3 regions of the Microbulbifer sp. CAU 1566 genome follow, and region 3 is predicted to be linked to each of the others. Evidence: predicted binding sites of a transcription regulator. Region 3 holds the regulator's gene; each other region holds the start of a gene.

Region 1 (7,714 bases), 440 kb from region 3:
CCAGATCCACAAACTGGTTTACCTGGTAGTCCTGGTAGATCGCGCGGAACAGGGCCAGGTTGTAACTGAACTGACGGGCCAGAGCGGTGCCCTTCAGGCCCACTTCAAACGCATCCACGGTTTCCTTGTCGAAGTCGGTGCCCGCAGCCAGGTCACCTGAGGCAACAAAATCGAGGTTGTAGCCACCGCTTTTGAAGCCGCCGCTGTATTTCGCGTAGGTGTTCATATCCTCAGCCAGCGCATAGTTGATACTGAGCGTCGGCGACAGGTGGGAGTCGGTGCGATCGTCTAGCACCTCGCCGGTGGCGATGCGGAACAGCGGTGCGCTGCTGCCGTCGATAGCCCAGTCCACTTCCTTCTGCTCTTCGGAATAGCGCAGGCCGAAACCCAGCTTCCAGCTGTCACTCAGCTGGTAGGAACCATTCACGTAGGCTGCGATGCTGCTGGTATCCACGGTACCTGCCGTGTACACGGAGCTGTCCGGATTTACCAGGCCGGGAACCCCATATTGCTGCTCCAGCAGATTTTCGAACAGTTCCGAGGTCGTTACCTCACGGAAGCTGTTGCCTTCCTGTTGGTAGAAGTAGAGGCCGGCCACATAGTTGAAATCGTCCGCGCCGGGCGATACCAGTTGGAATTCCTGGGTCAGCTGTTCGTAGCTGTCCATGTATTCGATTTCCGCCAGAGGATAAGGGGAGTAATCGGTGTCGTTGTGGTAGGTCATTTCCGTGTCGCGGGACGCGGTGATGGAGCGCAGGGTGAAGTCGCTGGGTAGGTTCCATTCCATGGTCAGGGCGGTACCGCGGATTTCGCGCTCTTCGCGGGGGTCGACGTCCATGGCCACTTGGTGCCTTTCCGGTGCGGCAGTGTCGGGTGCACTACCGAAAGTATTGGTGACGGCTTCGCCGGTGGTGGACAGGCGGTCGCTCTCCATGCCGTCCAGTGCCAGGATTGCATTGAAACTGCCGCCGGCGTCATACATCAGCTGGGCGCGGTAGGCGCTGCCATCCTGTTCATTCAGCAGATTGCCGGTGGTCAGGTTCTTCACGTAGCCGTCGCGCTGCTGGCGGTTGACGGAGATCTTGCCGAACAGACTGTCGGACAGCGGAGCGTTGATAGTGGCGGACAGCTGGCGGGAGTTCATGCTGCCGTATTCGGCGCTGATGCTGCCGGAGAATTCGTTACTGGGCTTCTGCGAGATCAGGTTGATGGCACCGGCCACGGTGTTCTTGCCGAACAGGGTACCCTGTGGACCGCGCAGCACTTCGATGCGCTCCAGGTCTACCAGGTCCTGGTTGATGGCCGGAGACTGCCCCAGATAGACCCCATCCAGATAGACGCCCACGCGGGTATCGAATCCGATATTGCGGCTAGCGGAACCGACTCCGCGCATGGTCACCGCGGTGGTGAAGTCGGTGCCGGAGCTGATATTCAGGTTGGGCACGAACTGCGCCACTTCCTGTACCTGGCGCACGCCGGTCTGCTTGATCGCCTCGGCACCCACATTGGTGATGGCGATGGGTACCTCGGTGATGCGCTCGGCGCGTTTCTGCGCGGTGACGGTAACTTCTTCCAGCTCTGCAGCGAAGACGGTGGGCGCTGCCTGGGCTGCCACTGCGGCGGTGATGGCTGCGGCCAAGGCACGGGGCGCGGCAACTCGGGTATTGAAGTGAGCGGCGAGACGGCTTTGCATGTGGTTCTCCTGACGGGTTTCTTATTTTGGTGCCTGCGGCTCAGGGATAGGCCGGGGCTCGTCAGGGTTATAGCGGTCGTGCGCCAGCGTGGCGTCCGGCCTCGCAAACTTGGAGAAAATTCTTGCTGCGCCGTGCGGGTTGGAAAGTCCGAACTTGCGAATCCGGATTTATTTTTCCTTTTAAATCAATCGTTTATCGATTTGTCTTGGCGAGCCCGGTAGCGGCTCGGTGACTCCCCAAGGCGTTTCTTGAACTGGGAGAAAAAGGTCGAGTTAGAGTTGAACCCAGCCTGCAGGCCGATATCCGTGACCGACAGGTGTGCATTTGACGGTTCGGTCAAAAGGCGCGCGGCCTCGCTTACCCGGTACTGGTTGATGAAATCGTAGAACGACTGGCCGGCGAGGCCATTGATGGTTTCCGACAGGTGGTGTGCTGGTACATCCAGCCGTTTGGCCAGCTGGGCGATTTTCAGGCCCGGTTCCAGGTAGGGCTTCTGCTGCTCCATGCTGACCAGCAACTGCTGCCAGAGGGCCTCTGCGGCGCTCTCGCTGAGATTGCGCACGCTGGATTTTCTGATGGCTGGAGCTGTGTCTTCGGAAACACTTTGCTCTGCGTCATGCGTCGCCGGTACAACTCCCCGCTTTTCAGGCGTCTGCACCGTCAAGCGGATATGGCGCTGCTGCAGGCCAAACCATCCCAACAACACACTCAGCAACAGCGGCACTAGCGCCTGCAGCAGACCCGGCGTCAGCGCGCGGCTGGGTGGTGCCAGCCAGTTGACCAGCTCCAGCAGGATGGCCAGTGCCGCGGTGGCGAGAAAGACGTAGCTCAGTACCCGCAGCCAGCGCAGGTTTACCGAATCGATATTGGAATAACTCTCCATCACCCGGCGCTGGTAGGGGCGCAGCAGGCGCAACACCCAGACTGAGTAGACGATGGGGGAAATCATTGCCGCCGCGCGGTGGATAAAGCGCGCGCGGGTCACTTCATTGGTGGCACAGCCTGCATCGTTGATACACGGGGCATTGAGCAGATCGTCGCTGGCCACCGGCAACTGCCATAACCACAGCCCCGCCGAGACCAGCGCCGGCATCAGGTGCCACAGGTGGCGCGGGTGCCAGCGAAATTCGGGCTCGGTTAGCAGGCGGCAGTAAAAGTAGAGCAATGGACCGAATAGCAGCTGCAGAGCAAATACCGCGCGAAATGCATCCGGCAGCGCCTCCACCTCAAGGCGTGGGATATACGCCAGCGCCACCAGGTTGAATACTACCAGCAGGGTGCCCAGACAACGGTTGGCACGTCGATTGCCCCAGGGTGCCATAAACAGCAGCAGTGCAAGGGTGATACCGGTAGCGATGCCGAACAGAATCACGAGGGTGATCAGGTGGAGGGTGATCTCTTGGGTCAGAAGCATGGGCGCGGATGGGTCTGATTGCCTGGCTGAAGCGGAAGCTTAATCAAAAGTTGCCGGCAGGTCAGTGATTTCTGCGTACAACACTTCGGTTTCTTCGGGAGTTGCGCGGTGCTGAGTCTGCACTGTTTGGCCGGTACGTCAGCCATCTTCAATCCGCCGGCATTTCCCATCCCCCAAAAAAAGGGCGCCGAAGCGCCCAATATAATCTGCCGAATTCAGAGTGTCAGAAGGAGAATTTGTACCCTACTGACAGGTTGAACATCCATGGATCATAGCTGTAGTCGCCGGAATAGGACTCGAAAATGGGATCTACATCCGGGGGCGGCGGTACATCATCAAAAATCTGTAGCCTCATATCCGTGTCGGATTGCGCGTAAATCGCGGCCACATTTACCAGCCAGGCACTACCGCGTCCGAAATTGAAATCCATTCCCGCTTGCCAGGTATAGCCCCAAGAATGTCCCATATCGAAATTGCCGCGAAGATCAAATTCAGCCAGATCGTCTCGCAGTACACGCCTAAGGCGGCGTTCACTGAAGTCGGTATAGCTAATTCCACCGCCTATATAGGGCTGAACCATACAGGTTTCATCCAGGGGATAGAATTTCAGGCTTGCGGTACTGATATCGGCACTAAAAATGGCTACATCACGAAATTCGACATCTTCGAAATCCGGCGAAAAAAATCTGTCAGCGTGACTGCTGGTATGGTTGTCGCCGTTCATATAGCCAAGCTCGATACCCCAGTGCTCTACAGGTTGCCACTCGAAGTTGATAGACCAGCCCCACTCGGAACCTGGATCAACCGTAGAGCGAAACGCATCGAAAAATTGGAAGGAATCGTCGACAAAGCTAACTTCGTCTTCCCCGGGGGAAATGTAGTATCCGCCAACACGGACAATAAAGTCCTGTGGCTCGGTCAAGCCGAGGGGGTTGGCCGAGACTGTACTACTAAACGCCAATGCCAGCGGTGCCAGGATGGGTGAAAATTTTAATATCCGTTTCATTCAAGGTAACTCCATATATACCCGTTGAATAAAAAGTGTAATACACCCATTTTTGACTTAAGTGAAAAACAACTGACTTTACGTGCCAAATAGCAAGGTACCGGTATTACCTTTGCGTTAAACCGGCGGCAGACAACCGGGCTTTGATGGTGCTTTCACATCTCAGCGACATTTTAGTCACATCTGCGTTGCTAACCTCCCAGCGTTTCACCAAATAAAAACGGTAGACTGTTGTCGGGACGAAAAAGGTATAACAAAGGGAATAGCAATATGAGCAGGCAGTTGAGACAGGTATCGTGGTTTACTCTTTCGGCGCTGTTGATGGGAACTCCGCTTATAACCCACGCAGCAGAGGCGCCCGGTGCACTGACCTTCATCGTCAAGGACCAGTATACCGACCGTCCGCTCTCATCCGTGCAGATCACGCTCGAGGAACGGGAAACCAATACCACGCGATCGGTAAAGACGGATGCACAAGGTCGCATCGTCATTGACCAGCTCGACCCCGGCCTCTACTCGGTGAGCGTCGCCAAGGGCGGGTTCAATTCCCTGTATGAACCAAGCATCCGTGTGGTTACGCGCAAAAACGTCAAGGTTGAACTCGAACTTGGCGCGCAGGCACTTGAGGAAGTGGAGGTTCGGGCACAGCAGGCGGAAGCATTAGCGGTTAGCAGCACCTACCTTGATCGAGAGGCATTGCGCAGTGCTGTTGGCGGCGGCGCAGACCCGCTCCTGTCGCTGGACGGTTTACCGGGCCTGGCATCCGCCAGTGAGTTCGCGAGCTTCAGCGTACGCGGCCGTGGCCCCCGGGATAATCTGATATTCGTAGATGACTTCCCCTTTGATAAAGCTGTGCACTTTGATGCGACGCTGGGTGAGGAGGAAGATGTCGGTGGTGGTGGCCGCTTCTCGATTTTCGCACCGAATGTGATCAGTGGTGCCGAGTTTTCACCGGGTGGGTGGAGTGCGGCTTATGGCGGTCGGGCGGCATCACTACTCAAGCTTGAAGTTGCCGACGGCAATCCCAGTCCTTCCGCCAGTTTCCGCTACGACCTTGCGGGCTATGAAGTTGGTTATGACGGTCCTACCGGTATCACTGAAGACTCTACCTTGCTCGTTTCTGCCCGAAGACTGGATTTCGGCGCTTTGTTTGAAACGATCGAAGAGCTCGATATCGGTGAGCCGGTCTTGCGAGACGTCATCGTGAAGTCGGTCATACCCCTCAACCAGAATAACACCTTCGAAATTCTGTTGATGGATACGCACGAGGACTATACCCGCGGTGTAACCCATGTGTTTGCGTCGCCCAATTTCGAAGATGCGTCACTGCAGGATTCCGAACAAGATAGTGATCTGTACGGTATGACGTTGCGCTCTCTGGTCGGTGAAGACGCTGTCTGGACCAACAAGGTGTACTACCGCACCAGCGACAAGGTCAGTTCAGAGGGTGAATCCTTTCCTGATCTCGTACCTGAGGAGTCCCCTGCGGCCAGCTTTCCGGTGCGGCAAGACATAATTACCATCGGTGAGGCAGAAACAGAGATCGGCTGGCGCAGCGACTTCGAGACTGTAAACCAGTGGGGCGTATTCAGTGCCGGTACTCGAGTCACGCAGATTGAACTGGACTATAACACCGTCCTCGATGGCGATTGGGTCCGATATACCTACGACGACGATGATTTCAGGCCAGACCCCGATCAGCGCTTTGTTGTGTTGACGCCCGAGAGCATCAATTCCTCGCTAGTCCGGAAAGAAACCAACTACGCCGGTTACGTAGAGCAATTGTTTCAACATGGCGATTGGGATATCCGCACCGGCATGCGGTTTGAACGCGATGGCTTTTCCGAACAGAGCTTTGCGTCGCCCAGATTCAGCGTCAATTGGCGGCCGAGTACAAAGGTTCGATATTTTGCGACGGCCGGACGGTTCCACCAGTCACCACGGTTTTTGGATCTTGCCGCGAACGAATCGAATGCTCTCGAGAGTGAAGAAATCACCCATACCAGTATCGGTTATGAATACTTCCCGAATAGCAACTGGTCGGTGTTGACGGAAGCCTATTATCAAAACCTCGACAACCTGGTGGTAGACCTTGACCGGGCAAGCGGGACCTCTGCGAACATTGGTGACGGCACATCCTACGGCGTCGATATCGTGGCCAACGCTATGGTCCGCGAGGGCATTTACGCTACCGCAACCTATTCGTACAACGATGCGGTAGTCGACCGGAAAGACGGTAGCGGTGACGTTGCCGCTGACTTCAGCCGCGAGCATGTTGCTACCCTCGGCCTGACCTGGGAAATCAGCAGCCGCTGGAAGGTCGCTGGGCGCTACAAATACCTTTCCGGTACGCCAGATGATCTGTTTATTATTCACTCAGACGTCTTGGGAGTAGGGCAGCCTCTACGCTACTCGAAGGAGATCACTGAGCGGAATCTCGGCCGCACCAGTGGTTCCGGTTCGTTGAACGTTCGGGTTGACTACCGGCGTGCATTCGGTCCAATCGATGTAACCGCCTTTCTCGATGTCATCAACGTAACGGCCGCGTCGTCGAGCGACGAGTCTGAGTTTGACTACCGCCGGGGTGTTGTAGTACAGGATGATAGCGAAGCCGAGCCACTTATTGGCCTGCGGTTGGACTATGCCTGGTAGATAATGCTTGGCAGATAGTGCCTGGTAAATCAGGCGTGGTAATCAGGCCTGGTAAATCGTGTTTGGTAATGGGGAACAGTAGATGGTACATGCGCTTGGTGCGGCGCCGATTAGAGTGTTGATCGTCGAAGATAGCCGCGGCATTTGCGAGAATATTGCCGCGTATCTTGAAAGGTATAACTATGTTATGGATTTTGCCTATGACGGTATCAGCGCTATGCACCTGGCGTTGACGAATACGTTCGATGTTATTGTTCTCGACCTGAAGCTTCCTGGGATGGATGGCCTAAGTTTCTGTCAAAAGCTAAGAGCGGATGCCCAATTAGACACGCCCGTGTTTATGCTGACTGCGAGAGATACGCTGGACGATAAGCTCAAGGGATTCGAAGCGGGGGCAGATGACTATCTGATCAAGCCGTTCGCATTACAAGAGCTGCATGCGCGACTGCAGGCGCTGTTCAAACGTAGTCGCGGTAAAACCGCTAATCTGTTAAAGGTAGGGGACCTGACTCTGAATCGGTCTACGCTGCAAGTGCATCGCGCGGGGTTACACATCGATCTCACACCTGCTGGTATGCGGCTACTGCAGAGATTGATGGAAGTGGCGCCGTCTGTTGTGGTTCGCGATGATCTCGAATCCTTGCTGTGGGCGGACGAGCGCCCCGATGGTGATGCGCTTCGCTCGCACATGTACAAGCTGCGGCAGGCGATCGATCGACCGTTTGATGGCCCGCTCATTCATACGGTGCATCGTATCGGCTATCGCATTGCAGAGGATGCCCAGTAATGTACAAGTACAGTTTGCGCAAGCGTGTCGCTATTGCCTTTGCGATGTGTGTGGCGGTACTCAGCGTGGCCTGGGGACTCGCGTTCTTCTCGGCGATCCGGTTGAGCGAAGACCGCGTATTGGTGCGTCAGCTAGAGCGCGCCGCTGAAAGCTATCCCTCT
Region 2 (7,714 bases), 290 kb from region 3:
GCATCATCATGGCGTTGGAGGCGTAGATGATCCACACCGACAGCCCAACCACCATCACGATGATCAATGCAGTAAACAGGAAGGCGAAGGTATTCGCGCGTCCCGCGATGGAGAAGTTGAGGTGCAGGAAATATTTCAGGTGCACCACCACCTGAACAATCGCCATCACCACCACCAGCCAGATGCTGGTGGCCTTGTCGAATTGCCCGGTCATCACCGCCCAGAAGGGAATGGCGGTGAGGATGACCGACAGCACAAATCCCACCAGATAGGACTTGACACTGCCGTGATCGGCCGCGTGTTCATGCCCGGAATGCAAGTCAGACTGTGCGCTCATTACAGAACCCCCATCAGGTAAACCACGGTAAATACACACACCCAGACGATATCCAGGAAGTGCCAGAACAGGCTCAGACAGGACAGCCGGGTAATGGTTTGTTGGCCCAGGCCGCGCTTCACAACTTCAATCATCATCACCGCCATCCAGATCAGGCCGGCGGTCACGTGCAGGCCGTGCATGCCGACAAGTGCGAAGAAGGAAGAGAGGAAGGCGCTTCGCGACGGGCCGTTGCCCTCGGCAATCAGGTGATGGAATTCATTCACTTCCATACCGATAAACACCGCGCCGAAGGCGAAGGTCACCGCCAACCAGCCGAGGGTGGCGGCTCTGTTCTGGCGATGCGCGCCGATCATGGCGAAACCGTAGGTGATACTGCTGAACAGTAGCGCCGCGGTTTCGATGGCCACGTAATCCAGTTCGAAAATATCGCGCCCGGATACGCCGCCGGCGGTGTTCATGAACAGCACCGCGTAGGTGGCGAACACCGAGGCGAACAGCAGACAGTCGGTCATCAGGTAGAGCCAGAAACCGAAGATGGTGTTCTCACTCGTGTCGTGATGTTCGTGATGATGATCGTCGTGGTGATCGGACGCCGCAGCGGCGCCCTGTGGTATTTGCGCTATCGCGGTCATGCGGACACCTCTTTGACAGTTTGTTCGGATGCTTTTTTGCGGCGCTTGGCCGGGGTTGCCGGACCGTGTGCATGCTCCGGTGCGGGATTCACGTGGCGCAGATGGGCGTACTCGATACGCGCGATTTCATCCGGCTGCACGTAGTAATCCACATCCTTCGCATAGGCTCTTTGCAGAAGGAAACCAACCACAGCCACCAGGCTCGCAATCGCCAGCCAGGTGATGTGCCACACCGCGGCAAAGCCGAAGGCAGTGGCGGCACCGGCGATTAAAATGCCGGCCGCGGTATTTCTCGGCATATGGATGGGCGCGTATTTGGCGGGACGCTGGTAGGCGGTGCCCTTTTCCTTCATCTCCGTAAACGCGTCGATGTCGCGCACCTGCGGCAGTACCGCAAAGTTGTAGAACTGCGGCGGCGAGGCGGTCGACCACTCCAGGGTGTGGCCGTTCCAGGGGTCACCGGTGAGGTCGCGGTTCTGCTCGCGGTCGCGGAACGTCAGGTACAGCTGCACAAATTGCAGCACGATGCCGACAAGGATTACGACGGCACCGGCGCAGGCGATATACAACCAGAGATTCCAGTCGGGGTTGTCGGTGTGGTTCAGGCGGCGGGTCATACCGAGGAAACCGAGCACGTACAGCGGCATAAACGCCATGTAGAAACCGACCTGCCAGCACCAGAAAGACGCCTTGCCGATGCGCTCGTTCAGATGAAAGCCCATGGCTTTGGAGAACCAGAAGGCAAAGCCGGCCAGGTAACCGAACACCGCACCGCCGATGATGGTGTTGTGGAAGTGGGCGATCAGGAACAGGCTGTTGTGCAGCACATAGTCCGCACCCGGCACCGCCAGCAATACGCCGGTCATGCCACCGATGGTGAAGGTCACCATAAAGCCCAGGGTCCACAGCACCGGTACCGTCATGCGCAGGCGGCCGCGGTACATGGTGAACAGCCAGTTGAACAGTTTCACCCCGGTGGGTACCGCGATGATCATGGTCATGATGCCGAAGAAGGCATTCACATTGGCGCTGGAGCCCATGGTGAAGAAGTGGTGCAGCCACACGATAAACCCGAGGATGGAAATCGCACCGCTGGCCCACACCATGGACTTGTAGCCGAACAGGCGCTTGCCGGTAAAGGTGGAAATCACCTCAGAGAAAATACCGAAAGCGGGCAGCATCAGGATGTATACCTCGGGGTGTCCCCAGGCCCAGAACAGGTTGATATACATCATGGCGTTGCCGCCGAGATCGTTGGTGAAGAAGTGAAAGTCCAGGTAGCGGTCGAGGGTCAGCAGGCCCAGTACTGCGGTCAGGATCGGGAAGGAAGCCACGATCAGCACATTGGCCCAGGTGCAGGTCCAGGTGAAGATCGGCATGTCCATCAGCTTCATACCCGGCGCGCGCATCTTGAACACGGTCACCAGGAAGTTCACACCCGTCAGCAGGGTGCCGACACCGGAAATCTGCAGTGCCCAGATGTAGTAATCCACTCCCACACCGGGACTGAACGACAACTCCGACAGCGGTGGATAGGCGAGCCAGCCGGTCTTGGCGAACTCACCGAGGCCGAGGGAAATGTTGATCAGGATGGCGCCGCCCGCGGACAACCAGAAGCTCAGGTTGTTCATGAACGGGAAGGCCACATCGCGCGCACCGATTTGCAGCGGCAATACGATGTTCATCAGACCGATCATGAACGGCATCGCCATGAACATGATCATGATCACCCCGTGGGCGGTGAAGATCTGGTCGTAGTGCTCCGGCGGCAGGTAGCCGGCGGATCCGTTAGTCGCCATGGCCAGCTGGGTACGCATCATGATCGCGTCGGAGAAGCCGCGGATCAGCATGATTAGTGCGAGCAGGATATACATTACACCGAGGCGCTTGTGATCGACGGAAGTGATCCAGTCAAACCACAGGGTGTTCCACTGCTTTGCGCGGGTGATGGCGAGCGCGATGAGCACGCCGGCAATACCGACCACCGCGAGGGTGCCCATGATGATGGGCTCGTGATAGGGAATCGCTTCCCAGGATAATTTACCGAGCAGATTCATTTTTATTCCTCCGCCTTGCTGTTGTGTGAGCCGTTATGTGGGCCGTTGTGCATGCCTGGCATGGAAGCGGTGTCGTGCTCCCCGTGGTGATGGGCCGGGGCCTTGTTCCAGGTGTTGTAGTGCTGCATGTACTTGAACATGATCTGGTGGAAGAGCCCGTCGCTGACCGCGCTGAAGTATTCCACCGGGTGGTTTTCACTGGGCTCGGCCAACTGTGCGTAACGCGAGTTATCCAACGTTCCATGACCGCGCTTCATGTCGCTTGCCCAGCGCTCGAATGCCGCTTCATCCACCGCCCTGGTTTCGAAGTGCATACCGGAGAAGCCTTCACCGCTGTAGTTGGCCGAGAAGCCCTCGAAGGTACCCGGCTCATTGGCGATCAGGTGCAGCTTGGTCTCCATGCCCGCCATCGAATAAATCTGGCTGCCGAGCTGCGGGATAAAGAAGGAGTTCATGGTCGACTCGGAGGTGATTTTGAAATTCACCGGTCTGTCGGTGGGGATCACCAGCTCATTCACCGCGGCAATACCCTGCTCCGGGTAGATGAACAGCCATTTCCAGTTCAGTGACACCACTTCCACGGTGAGCGGTTCGCGCTCGTGGTCCAGCGGCTTGTAGGGATCGAGACTGTGGGTAGAGCGCCAGGTGATGACGCCGAGAATGAGCACGATCACCACTGGCACCAGCCATACGGTGGCTTCGATCTTGGTGGAGTGGGCCCACTTGGGCGCGTAGATTTCATGTTCCCGCCCCTCGCGGTATTTCCACGCGAAGTACAGGGTCATGACGATCACCGGAATCACCACCAGCAACATCAGCAGGGTGGAGATGATGATCAGATTTTTTTCGTCGACACCCACTTGTCCCTTGGGGTCGAGCACGCCGCCGTCGCATCCCGCCAGTGCAAGCACGGCAGCAGACAGCGCAGCGTTTCTGAGGCTACGAGTTAACACGAGGAGCATTCCTCTCGGCATGGAGATTGACAACAACTACCTGCGGTAGTCAGAGAGGCGCTGACAGATTGCGAACGAACAGGTCCCCCGTCCCGATGCCGGAGGCAGTCAGGTCACAGGTTTATTTTTCGATGAAAAATATCAGCGCGAATGGACTGAACAGGCCGAACCTGTAAAGACCATATGCATTACGCGCGGAAAGGGGGAGCTCGGGAGGTGTGGGCGGAGCGGTGTGCAGAGCACAGTGCCGGAGTCGGCGGTTGTAGTGCGCGAAGAAAACGTTGGAAAACGGTGCGCAGACTTCTGAAAAAACTGAGCAATAGCTGCAGCCAGAAGTGCCGGAAAATGAAAATACTGGTAATCAGCAGCGCCGCACTGGCGAGCGCGATAATGGTTTCGGAGGTAATGCCGCTTTCGAGAATTGGCAGAAGCTCGGAGGGTGTCGGCGGAAAACCGAATTGCAGCAGCAGGCTGGAAAAACCGAAAAAGGCGCTGCCCAGTAACCAGAATACAAATACCGCCCTGACCCGAGGGTCCAGGTTTGCCGGAAGTATTCCGGGGGCATTGTTATAGTGGCTGATCGCTTTCAAAAACTCATCCAGCGGGTAACGCTTGCGGTAAATCGGCACCCCCGAAAGGGGCGCTTGGGTCTGCGGGCAGCTCTCGTAGACTCTCCTGTTGGCTCTCTTGATTACGGGAGTCAAAGAATGGCTACGGCTACGGCTACGCGGCGAAGCCTACCAAACAATGTCCGGGGGCACAAAGAGAAACGGTATACCGATTGGTCAATAAGCCGGACTGCTTATTGGCATGGTCAATAGGCGCTGCGGATCAGTGCGATACCCGGTTCTATGGCGCGGCGCCAGGCCAGCGCGGTTTCTTCGCTAAAGTCCGGGTCGTATTTTCTCAGGGTGACCAGCAGGGCATCCAGCCACAGGCCATACCACTCCGGGCGGATGTTGTAGCCGCTGCGGGAGTGGCTGCAACCTAGCGCGCGCAGTTTGGTGTCGGCCATACCGCGGGCGTGCAATACCAGCTGCATGATGCCGTTGCGCAGGAGGTGGCGCTGGGCGGCCATGTCCGTGTCCACGAACAGGTCGCGAATCTCGGTTGAGCTGCCCATAAACTGGTCGTAAAAATCGATAAAGAAATGTTCGTTGTTACAGCAGCGTCCATAACTCTGAAACACCACATCACTATCGGCATTCCCCATACCGGAACTCCCTGTTTTCTAATCTATTGAATACGGTTGGCGGTACACCGTGTTAATGGGCGTCGCTTGTTGAGGCGAGGATTCTAGAGGGAGGGGTTGTAGTGAAATTTGATCTGGATCAAGACGGGCGCTCAAATTGATCTGGATCAATTTTATCGAGCGATATTTTTTCTCTGCAGGAGGCGCTCTACAGGGGAAAAAGAAAGGGCTTAAAGAAAGGGCTTAAAGAAAGGGCTTAAAGAAAAGGGGCCGATATCGGCCCCTTGTGGTTTGGCTATTGCCGATTAATTACAGTTTTTGCCCTTGCAGGGCTTGCCGCCGCCGCTGCCGCCACCGCTGCTGCCGCCGGAGCTACTGCTACCTGAGCCGCCACCACAGCCGTTGGCGGTGAGGTAATCCACCGCATCCTTGGCCTTCACCAGACCGAAACCGTAGGCGTTATCCCGTCCTGCAGTACCCAGATCTTCCGCGGTGCTGGTCAGCGCGGAGCGGATTTCGCTGGCGCTACAGCTGGGGAAGTGGCTCCATACCAGCGCGGCAACACCGGCTACATGGGGGGTGGCCATCGAGGTGCCATTGAAATACGCATAGTCGCTGGCTTGGATGGCAAGGCTGGCGCTGCTGCCAATCTGGCCGAGCAAGGTAGCGCCGTCGGTATCGGAAATCCCCGCAGACGGAATGCCGGTTGCGGTTTCACCGAGGGTGCCAAACAGCATACCGGGCTCATTGTTGTAGACCACCGCGGCGACACCACCGCCGGCTTCACAGGCCTGGACCTTTTCCGCGAAGCTGATATTGCCGCGGGAAATCAGGCACACCTTGCCGCTGGCATCGGCACAGGCGGCTTCACCCAGGCCGCAATCCATCAAGGCACCACTGGCACTGCCCTGAGGGCTGCCTTCCATACCGGAAGCTTCTATCGCATTGCCAGCCACAGAGAATGTGGTGGAAAGGCCCATGCCCACGGGTACGGAAGACAGGACGTCCACGCCGGGCCCAGAGAGCTCTACCTGATCGGTCTGCTGGGAGAAGTCGGCGACCATCTTATTGCTGTCGACGGCTGCAACTGAGACCACGGAATCGTAGGATGCCGGATAGGAATGACGGGTGTTGCCGTCGTTACCGGCCGCGGCAATGGAGAGAATGTTCTGGTTGCTGTAAAGCGCGGCAAATGCCTGATCTTCGGTGCGGGACTTCATGGTGCCGCCGAGGCTCATATTGATTACGCTGGCACCATTGTTGGCACAATCCTGTGCTGCCGCGACCAGAGACGATGAGTAGGCCCAACCGTCGGCGCCAAAGACCTTGACGATGTAGAGATTGAGGTTGCGGTTCGGGTTTACCCCGACGACGCCGGTACCGTTTCCGCCGATGGCGGCGATGGTGCCGGCCACATGGGTGCCGTGGCTGTTCTCATCGGTGTACCAGAAGCCTGTGCCCAAATCGTTACTGCCATTCACGTTATTCCCGGCAAGATCTTCATGATTGAGGTCGTAGCCGGAATCGATGATACATACGGTCTGGTTGCCGGCCATGGCATCGCTGAGCAGATTGGCCTGTACCATCGGAATGCCGAAGGGCGTGGTTTCCGCCATCGGGTAGCGCTTCACATCCTCTTCCACGTAGTCCACATTGGGGTTATTGCGCATGGCGGTGAGGGCTTTTTGCGGGAGGTTGGCGGCCATGGCGTTGTGTTTTTCCAGGGCCAGGGCCGAGCGCCCGCCGTTCTTTTCCATCATCGCTTTTACGGCCGGGCCTTTGCCCTCTTTGAATTTGACGATGTAGCGCTCATCCGCGGCGCTGGCCTGGACGGCGACGGCAAGGGCCAGCGCGCCGAATGTTAGGGATGAAAGGTTTTTTCTCATTGTTATGAAGCTCCAATATGGGCTGCTACTTCTTATTGTTAAAGGTTTTGCTGGCTGCAGCAGTGCCTGAACCGGTACAGACGTACAGCCGGTGATGAAAATCTAGCAGCTTTTGCTGGTGTTCCAATTGTGGAATGAGGCAAGTGTGGATAAGTGAGCAAATTCTGTTTTTCAGGATGAAAAACGCGGCAATCTGCTGGGGGTTGTGAGGATATTGCTCGTTATGGTTAAAACGAGGAATGCACTAATTGGTACCATCGTTCCTATTGCTGGTTTGGCGCGAAATGCTACCCTCAGTGGCAAATTTCTGCGTATCAAACGTTACAGGGTACACAGCAAAAAAAGGGCCGCGGTATAAACCGCGGCCCTTTTTGTTGTAATTACATTTTGCAATTACATTTTGTAGTTACAGTTTGTAGCTGCAAAGATTGCGGCTAATTGCTCAGCTGTCGCCAGCGACAGGCTTGCCGTCAGCATCCAGCTCGGCGATGGTGCCGATTTCCAGCGCTGCTACCTTGTCGGCGATTTTTTCCTTATCGCCCACAATCACCCACACAAACTGATCCGGCTTGATGGTCTGCTTCGCCAGCTCATGTACCCGCTTCAGGTCGATACCGCGTACCTGCGCCGCGTAGCCGTCCATATAGTCCAGCG
Region 3 (7,714 bases):
CGACGAATTCCGTCCGACCCAGGGACAAAACGGCCAAAATGACAACACCGAAGTGAACACCACCGGTATTACCATCACCAATGCCAGTGACGGTTTCGGCGCCCAGTGGGTCTACGGCCTCGACTGGTACCGGGACGACGTCACCACCGTGCGCGACGGCGACAACCGGCCGGAAGATATGAACGCGGACTCCGAGGTACTGGGCTTCTACGCCCAGGCGGACTTCACTTTTGCCGACCTGCTGACCCTGACCCCCGGGGTGCGCTACGACCGCTTTGAAGCAAGCAGCAAACAGCTGGCGGATTCCGCCCGCGAAGACAGCGCGGTATCCCCGTCCATCGCCGCCTCCGTCAAAGCCAGCGACTGGATGAACCTGACCGCCAGCTACGCCAGAGCCTTCCGGGCACCGGGGGTGGAAGAGATGTACACCCAGGGCACCCACTACGCCTACGGTGATTTCAGCTTTATGGGTATGGGATTCCTCGCCAACACCTTTATCCCCAACCCGGATCTGGCAGCAGAAGAAGCGCAGAATACCGAGCTGCGCGCAGACTTTGCCTTCAGCGGCCTCGCCAGTGACAGCGACCAGCTGACCGCCAGTGCCGCGGTGTTCCGCAACAAGGTGGATAACTTTATCGAGCAGGTGGTCACCAATCCGCACTTCATGTTTGGCTTCCCCATGAACACCACCTACCAGAATGTGGACCAAGCAGAACTGAAAGGCTTTGAACTGGGCGCCAACTACCGGCTGAACGACCTGGAACTGGGCCTGAGCTACGGCCAGACCGAGGGCAAGGACCTGTCAGATGACAGCTACCTGAGCAATATCCCCGCCGACAAGTGGGTGCTGGACCTGGGTTACTACTTCCTGCAACGCGACCTGAAAACCGGCCTGCGTACCTCACTGGTCTCCGCCCAGGATCAGTTGCCGGACGACGAAGCCCGCGAGTTCGACAGCTACACTCTGGCGGATGCCTATGTGACCTGGGAACCGGCCACCGGAAACCTCAACGGCCTGAAGCTGGGGCTGGCGCTGGATAACCTGGCGGACGAGGAGTATCGGGTCGCCTTCCAGCAGCTGTATATGCCCGGACGCAACATTAAGCTTTCTGCCAGTTACCGCTTCTGATCCCTTGTTCATTTGCCGGGGAACGGAGTGCGAGTCGGGCCGATTGTCTGCGGCCCGCCATTTGCACTTGCAAAGCCCGTATTCAAGACATCTTTCATTAAGACATTGCCGGAAAACCGAATCATGCAACAACAGGTACAGGAATTACTGGCCAGCGAACCGGGCCATACCCTGGAGCAGATGGCAAAACAGCTCGACACCAGCGTGCGGCAAATCATCGCCAACCTGCCCGCAGACATGGCCTCACTTGCCGGCAGCGAAGCGGTGTGGCAACTGATTGAAGAACTGCCCAACTGGGGCAAGGTCACCACCATCGTGCAGAACGAGGGCTCGGTGTTCGAATTCAAAGGGGAATTCCCCAGGGGCAGCATCGCCCACGGCTACTACAACTTCATGCACCACAAAAACCCCTTCCACGGTCACCTGCTGGTGGACGGCTTGAGTGAAGTGGCCTTTGTGAGCAAACCCCACCGCGGGGCCGAGAGCCATTCCATCGTATTCCTGGCCCCCAGTGGCAATTGTGTATTCAAGGTATTTCTGGGACGGGATGCAGAGCGCAAACTGATCTCGGAACAGGTTGCTCGTTTTAACGCTTTAAAGCAGCAGCTGGCAGGCGCCGGCGCTGAACATTCCTGACGGGGGATTCTGATCATGACCGAACAGAACAACAGTAACATCGACAATCAAGCCGGCACGCCACAAGCCGATCCACAAACCAGTGCACCCAAGACCAATGACGGCGCCGACCTGGTCGCTGAAGTGCGCGACTTCATCGCCACCCGCAAGCTACTGAACCTGGCGAGCCTGACACCAGAGGGGCACCCACACGCGAGCACCGCGCCCTTTCTGGCCGCCGATGGACACTTTTACCTGTTTATTTCCGACCTTTCCGAACATGCAGCCAACCTGAAAGCTAACCGTAAGGCTTCTGTGATATTTAATGCAGATGAAGCGGATACCAAGCAGGCGTTTGCGCGTTTGCGGGTGACGTTCAATGTGGAGGCGGGCCTGATCGGCCGTGAGGCGCCTCTCTGGCAGGAGCGCATTGAACAACTGCGGGAGAAGTTTGGCCCGGTTATGGATCACCTGAAAGGCCTGGAAGATTTCCACCTGTTTGAACTGAAGCCCAGCGCCGGGCGCTACGTCAAAGGCTTTGGCCAGGCGTACGCGCTGGAAGGCCTGGAAAAACAGGTCGCCTTGCACCTGAAAGACGGCCACAAGGAAAAGAACAGCGACGCAGCCTGAACACTCCGGGTGTTCACTGCACACCGGCGCCCTGTGTGGCGCCGGACTTTATAATGCCTTCTCCCCTCCGCTTCCCGATTGCTGTTCTGACAGTTTTTTCCTGCCCGCGGTACCGCTGCAACCAAACTGAAACGCTTCTGCAACCCTCACTTGCTATTTTGGTAACAAATAACCAAAGAGTAATAATGATGTCGTCAAAAAAGAGCTTACTGCTTCCCCTGCTGTTCCTTTCCGCCTGTGCCGCCAATCCGCCGCAACAAACGCTCACCGTCAGCGGCACCCTGATCGAGGAAAACGGCAAGTTCTTCCTGCAGGCAGAGGAAGAGCGCTACCACCTGAACCGCATGCCCCAGCTGCGTTACCAGAACTACCTGGGCCAGCAATTGTTGATCAAGGGTGAAGTTCCAAACAATTGCCAGCAGGTATGGAAGGACTCCATTGTGCAGGTACAAGGCGGCGCGGAAATCGTGGATATGAATAAGGTCGACTGGTCCGAGTGCCTGGTGGCCGACAAGGTCAGCCTGGTAACCGCGGATGGCCCGAAGCTGGTGTACGACTGGGAACAGATCGATCTGCAGGATTATTACTTCTAACGTCACTGAGGCCCCCAGGCTTCACCTTTCCTCACCTCCCTTCGATAGCACTCGCTTTGCGCTGTCGACGCAAGCCGCGACACGATATTGTCGCGGCTTGATTCAGATCAAGCTCTCCCTCTGACAGCAGACAACAATGAAGTTGTCGATTGTCACTAACCGTCATGGAAGCGAAAAATGAAGAGGCGAGAGATGAATAATATCTACCGACAGCTCTGCAATGACCACAAACACATGCAAAACCTACTGGATGTGTTTGAACATTTGCTCCACGAACTGGGAAAACAAGATCGGGATCCCGCAACCTTGAGCATGATCCTGGAGGCACTGGATTACTTTTCTGTCTATCCCGACCAGTGGCACCACCCGGTGGAAGATTTGGTGTTCGAACAATTGCTCAGCAAGCCTGTGGAAATCCGCGATGTGGTTGCGAGGATCACCGCGGAACACAGCGCGATTGCCGAAGCCACCCGCACAATGAACCAGCTGTTTTACGCAGTAGCCAACGATGCCGCTGTGGAACGGGAACGACTGTTCAGCACCGCACAGAACTATATTTCCCTGCAGCGCGAACACATGAAGAAAGAAAATGAAATTTTGCTGCCGCTGGTCAATCAATATCTGACAGACAACGACTGGAATAAAGTAACCGCCACCCTGGCGAACCGACAAAGCGGACATTTTCACCAGGGCGTGAAGCAGCTATACGAAGCCATCTATCAGGATCTTGCAGGGCAAGAACTGGCGGTTGCCTACTGATTGCAGCCAATAAAATGGCCGGTATTCTATCCGTTCTCGTAACTGCAGTGGGTGCCAGCAAGCTCACTAAGGGCAATTAGATCCAGAATCTTGATTGCCCTGCCCTGCGCCAGAATAAGGCCCTGTTTTTGAAAGCGCGACATAAGGCGGCTGACGGTTTCTGCGGTCAACCCCAGGTAGTTCGCGATATCCATACGCTGCATGGAAAGCTTGAATTCACTGGCGGAGTAGCCACGTCGCGCATAGCGGCTGGAGATATTGATCAGGAGTGCTGCAAGACGGCTCTCCGCGGAGCGCTTGCCAAGCAGTAGCAACACGTCGTTGTCCTGCTTCAGTTCTTCGGAAAATATGTTGTAAATCTGCTTTTGCAGTGCGGGCACCTGCTGCGCCAGATTTTCCAGCTGAGTGAATGGCAGTACACACACACTGCTTTCTTCCAGCGCTTCCGCATAACCAGGGTGGGAACCACTGCTGTACGCATCCAGCCCCAGCAATTCACCGGGTAATGCAAAATGGGTCACCTGGGTGTCACCGTCGGCGCCAATCACCGCAGACTTGAAGCTGCCCGAGCGAATGGCATAGAGATTGGAAAAGGGATCACCGGCGCGAAACAGGGTGTCGCCGGCTTTGAGGATTTTTTTCTTGCGCGAGACCTGCTCCAGGCGCTGGATATCTTCCTCACTCAATCCCACCGGCAGACACAACCTTCTGACAGAGCAGTTTCCGCAATTGACCACTGGTGAGGATTTCGGCATCGTCATTTCCACTTCCACTATTCGATGACTATTTCGTCGATGAACTGTTCGTCGATAAGTTTTTCGATCGATCTTTCGCCCATTCTTTCGCGGCAGCTTTCGAAAGAAATTCCCAATTCAGGGGCGCTTCCCCGCCCCGTCCATTCTGGAATTATATCTCCAGCAACCGATTAAAGCACACGGGAGTACTGAGCTGCGGATTCCCCGGTGTGCAAGTGCCGGTCAAAAGCGGCGGCAATATTGCGCAGGAACCAGCGACCGCGCTCAGTGACCACCAGGTCTTGCGCTGATTCCCGTATCAGCCCGTCCGCAATCAGAGGGCGTAAGCGGGCCAGATCCGCGGCAAAATACTGCCGGAACGGCGTGTTTGTGCGCAGCTCCAGCGCGCGCTTTTCCACCCGGAGATGACACATCAACTCCATGATCAGCCACTGCCGCGCGCGGTCGTCATCATCGAGCGACCAGCCCCGGCAGATGGCCTCGCCGCGCTCGGCAATGGCCGTCGCATACTCCTTCTGGCCGTGGTGGTTCTGCCAATAGCCATCGCGGCTGTAGCTGATGGCCGAGGCACCAAGGCCGATCAGCGCGTCAGCGGGCATCAATGTATAGCCCTGGAAATTGCGTGCGAGGCGCCCATCGTCGGCGGCCGCGGCAAGGGGGTCTTCCGGGCGGGAAAAATGGTCCATACCGAGAAACCGGTAACCTGCATTTGTCAGCCGCTGTGTCGCGGCAAGCTGCATATCGATTTTTGCCTGCGGTGACGGAATCAGGTCGGAGTCGATCAGGCGTTGCGCCTTGAATCGGTGTGGCAGATGCGCGTAGTGATACAAAGCAATACGATCCGGTGCCAACTCAATCACCTTATCGATGGTGCGCTCCAGGCTTTGCACGTCCTGCCCGGGCAGACCGTAGATCAGGTCATAGGAAATGGAGCCAAAGCCCCGCGCCCGCGCGGCATCAGTCAGAGTGCGGACCTGCTGCGGCGTGCAGATTCGGTTGATCGCCCTTTGCACCTCCGGATTGAAATCCTGGATGCCCATACTCAGGCGATTGAAACCGAGTGTTTGTAGCGTATCCAGGGTTTCCAGTTCCAGCACCCGCGGATCCGCTTCCACACTGTATTCCACGTCCTCTCCGGGGCGAAGGTCAAACACTTCCCCGAGCCCCCTCACCAGCCGCGTCAGATCACCGTCGTTCAGATAGGTGGGCGTACCACCACCGAGGTGCAATTGAGTCACAAGCACTCGTGCGACGCGCTCCCGATACCACTGCGCCTCAGCAAGTACACGCTCCAGGTAGCTGGAAGCCAGACCATACTGCTGGGTAATCACCTTGTTGCAGGCACAGAAGTAACAGAGGGAACGGCAGAATGGGATATGCACATAGAGCGACAGGGAGCTCACGTCTCGCAATGCTTCCCAGGGCTTGCCACTTCCGTTGGCCACGCGCGCCTCACGATCGGCATGCAGCGGCGTAAACCGGTCGGCGGTGGGATACGACGTGTAGCGAGGACATGGGCCCGCGTAACGCGCCAGCAGTTCAGGAGAAAGATCTTCGGAAGCGGTTCCCGAGGCCAAGGAACCAGAGGAACCGCGGATACAAGGAGTATCGCTGCTGCGAGAAGGGGCGCTGTCCAAGCGATTTGAGGCCATTTACGCGTAACCTGTGATCCGGTGCTGAATGAGCGGGAAACTATGGGATCGCGCAAAGTTACCGGGCCACGGATTACCGGCGCTTGATTTAGATCAAGCGCCGGCAGGTTGGTCGCGGCATTCAGTTTCCGACAGGGCGCCGGAACAGATTCTGGATACTGGAAAAATCCAGCGACCTATTGAGGTCATCGCCACCGTGCAGCTGGTAGAGGTTTTTCGCCAGCGCACCCAGCGGTGTCGAGGATGCACTGCCAGCGGCGGTATCCATGGCGAGCCCCAGATCTTTCAGCATCAGGGCCACGGAGAAACCACCCTGGTAGTCCCGTGAGGCCGGCACATTTTCCATTACCCCCGGGTAGGGATTGTACTTTTCCAGTGACCAGTTGCCGCCGGAGCTGGCGCTCATAATCTGCGACAGCACCTGCGGGTCCAGCCCGCTATCCACCCCCAGCTGCAAAGCCTCCGCGGTGCCGATCATATGAATGGCCAGCAGCATGTTGTTGCAGATTTTGGCGACCTGGCCGCTGCCGGCGGGGCCGGCATGAAAAATATTTGCGCCCATGGCCTCCAGCACCGGACGCGCCCTCTCCAGGGTTTGGTCGTCACCACCGCACATAAACGACAGAGTCCCTGCCGCGGCGGCGGCGGTGCCACCGGAGACTGGGGCATCCAGCGCGTCGATACCGCGCTCAGCCGCTGCGGCGATCACCTGGCGGGCGTCGTTTGCGGCAATGGTGGAGCAGTCAATGAGCAGGGTTTCCCGATCCATCCCCTGCAATAAACCCTGCGCCCCGAGATACAGCGCACGCACCGCTTCACCACTGGGCAGCATGGAAACCACCGCGTCGGCGCCGTCACTCGCCGCTTCCGCGCTTTCGCCGCGCAGGCAACCATTGGACACTGCGCTTTCGAGCATCGGTACCGACAGGTCAAAGGCCGTTACTGCAAAACCCTTTTTCACCAGGTTTGCGGCCATGGGGCCGCCCATATTACCGAGGCCGATAAACGCGATCTTTTTGATTGACTGCATGTTTTTTCCCTCTCATTTTTATTGTTACTTTTTTATTGTTACTTTCCATTATTTTTACTTCCGGTTAGATAACCCCGACCGTCGCTCAATCAGGGTGCAGTAAAACAGGCCTCCACCTGTTCCGCTGTGACCTCTGCCAGGATTGCCGGTTGCCACTGCGGATTGCGATCTTTATCGATCAGCAGTGCACGCACCCCCTCCTTTACCTGACCATTAGCGCACATATTCACCGCCAGTATTTTTTCCATTTCCAGCACCTCCTGCAGCGACAGATGTTTGCCGCGCTTCAGCTGCTCCCAGACGACCCATGCGGTTAACGGACAGCCAGCCCTGAGGGTTTTGGCAGCCCGTTGCAGCCACTCATCATCACCGGCGTATGCAACAATCTGTTGATAGACCTCCGGCAGGGTGGCGCCTTCGGTGAGCTGCTGGATCACATCGTAGTGGGCGCGCACATTGGAATCCGGCTGCTGGTCGGCGGGCATTTCAGAGGCCTTGAGCAGGCGGCTTACCAGCGCGCGATTGTGTTCCGGGTCGCTATTGAACCCGGC

The links. The regulator FNR, encoded in region 3, switches genes on or off when oxygen is low (the NO sensors DNR and NnrR bind a similar motif). The targets are predictions, from matches to a motif close to TTGATNNNNATCAA.
Positions count from the first base shown of each region.
Region 1: M0G74_RS01605 (OmpW family outer membrane protein) is a predicted target of FNR. The motif match lies at 4,167-4,180, and genes of this name have one in related genera.
Region 2: M0G74_RS04535 (globin) is a predicted target of FNR. The motif match lies at 5,332-5,345, and genes of this name have one in related genera.

Region 1 is NZ_JALNMG010000001.1:355,754-363,467, reverse strand. It holds gene M0G74_RS01615 (TonB-dependent receptor) at 1-1,693, opposite strand, end outside; gene M0G74_RS01610 (helix-turn-helix domain-containing protein) at 1,879-3,108, opposite strand; gene M0G74_RS01605 (OmpW family outer membrane protein) at 3,332-4,114, opposite strand; gene M0G74_RS01600 (TonB-dependent receptor) at 4,385-6,766, shown strand; gene M0G74_RS01595 (response regulator transcription factor) at 6,876-7,553, shown strand; gene M0G74_RS01590 (HAMP domain-containing sensor histidine kinase) at 7,553-7,714, shown strand, end outside.
Region 2 is NZ_JALNMG010000001.1:1,080,854-1,088,567, reverse strand. It holds gene cyoD (cytochrome o ubiquinol oxidase subunit IV) at 1-337, opposite strand, end outside; gene cyoC (cytochrome o ubiquinol oxidase subunit III) at 337-972, opposite strand; gene cyoB (cytochrome o ubiquinol oxidase subunit I) at 969-3,029, opposite strand; gene cyoA (ubiquinol oxidase subunit II) at 3,032-3,982, opposite strand; gene M0G74_RS04540 (hypothetical protein) at 4,171-4,572, opposite strand; gene M0G74_RS04535 (globin) at 4,797-5,195, opposite strand; gene M0G74_RS04530 (S8 family serine peptidase) at 5,480-7,060, opposite strand; gene M0G74_RS04525 (pitrilysin family protein) at 7,503-7,714, opposite strand, start outside.
Region 3 is NZ_JALNMG010000001.1:791,207-798,920, forward strand. It holds gene M0G74_RS03300 (TonB-dependent hemoglobin/transferrin/lactoferrin family receptor) at 1-1,129, shown strand, start outside; gene hutX (heme utilization cystosolic carrier protein HutX) at 1,253-1,765, shown strand; gene M0G74_RS03310 (pyridoxamine 5'-phosphate oxidase family protein) at 1,781-2,374, shown strand; gene M0G74_RS03315 (hypothetical protein) at 2,560-2,967, shown strand; gene M0G74_RS03320 (hemerythrin domain-containing protein) at 3,160-3,726, shown strand; gene fnr (fumarate/nitrate reduction transcriptional regulator Fnr) at 3,753-4,487, opposite strand; gene hemN (oxygen-independent coproporphyrinogen III oxidase) at 4,652-6,133, opposite strand; gene mmsB (3-hydroxyisobutyrate dehydrogenase) at 6,255-7,163, opposite strand; gene M0G74_RS03340 (enoyl-CoA hydratase/isomerase family protein) at 7,253-7,714, opposite strand, start outside.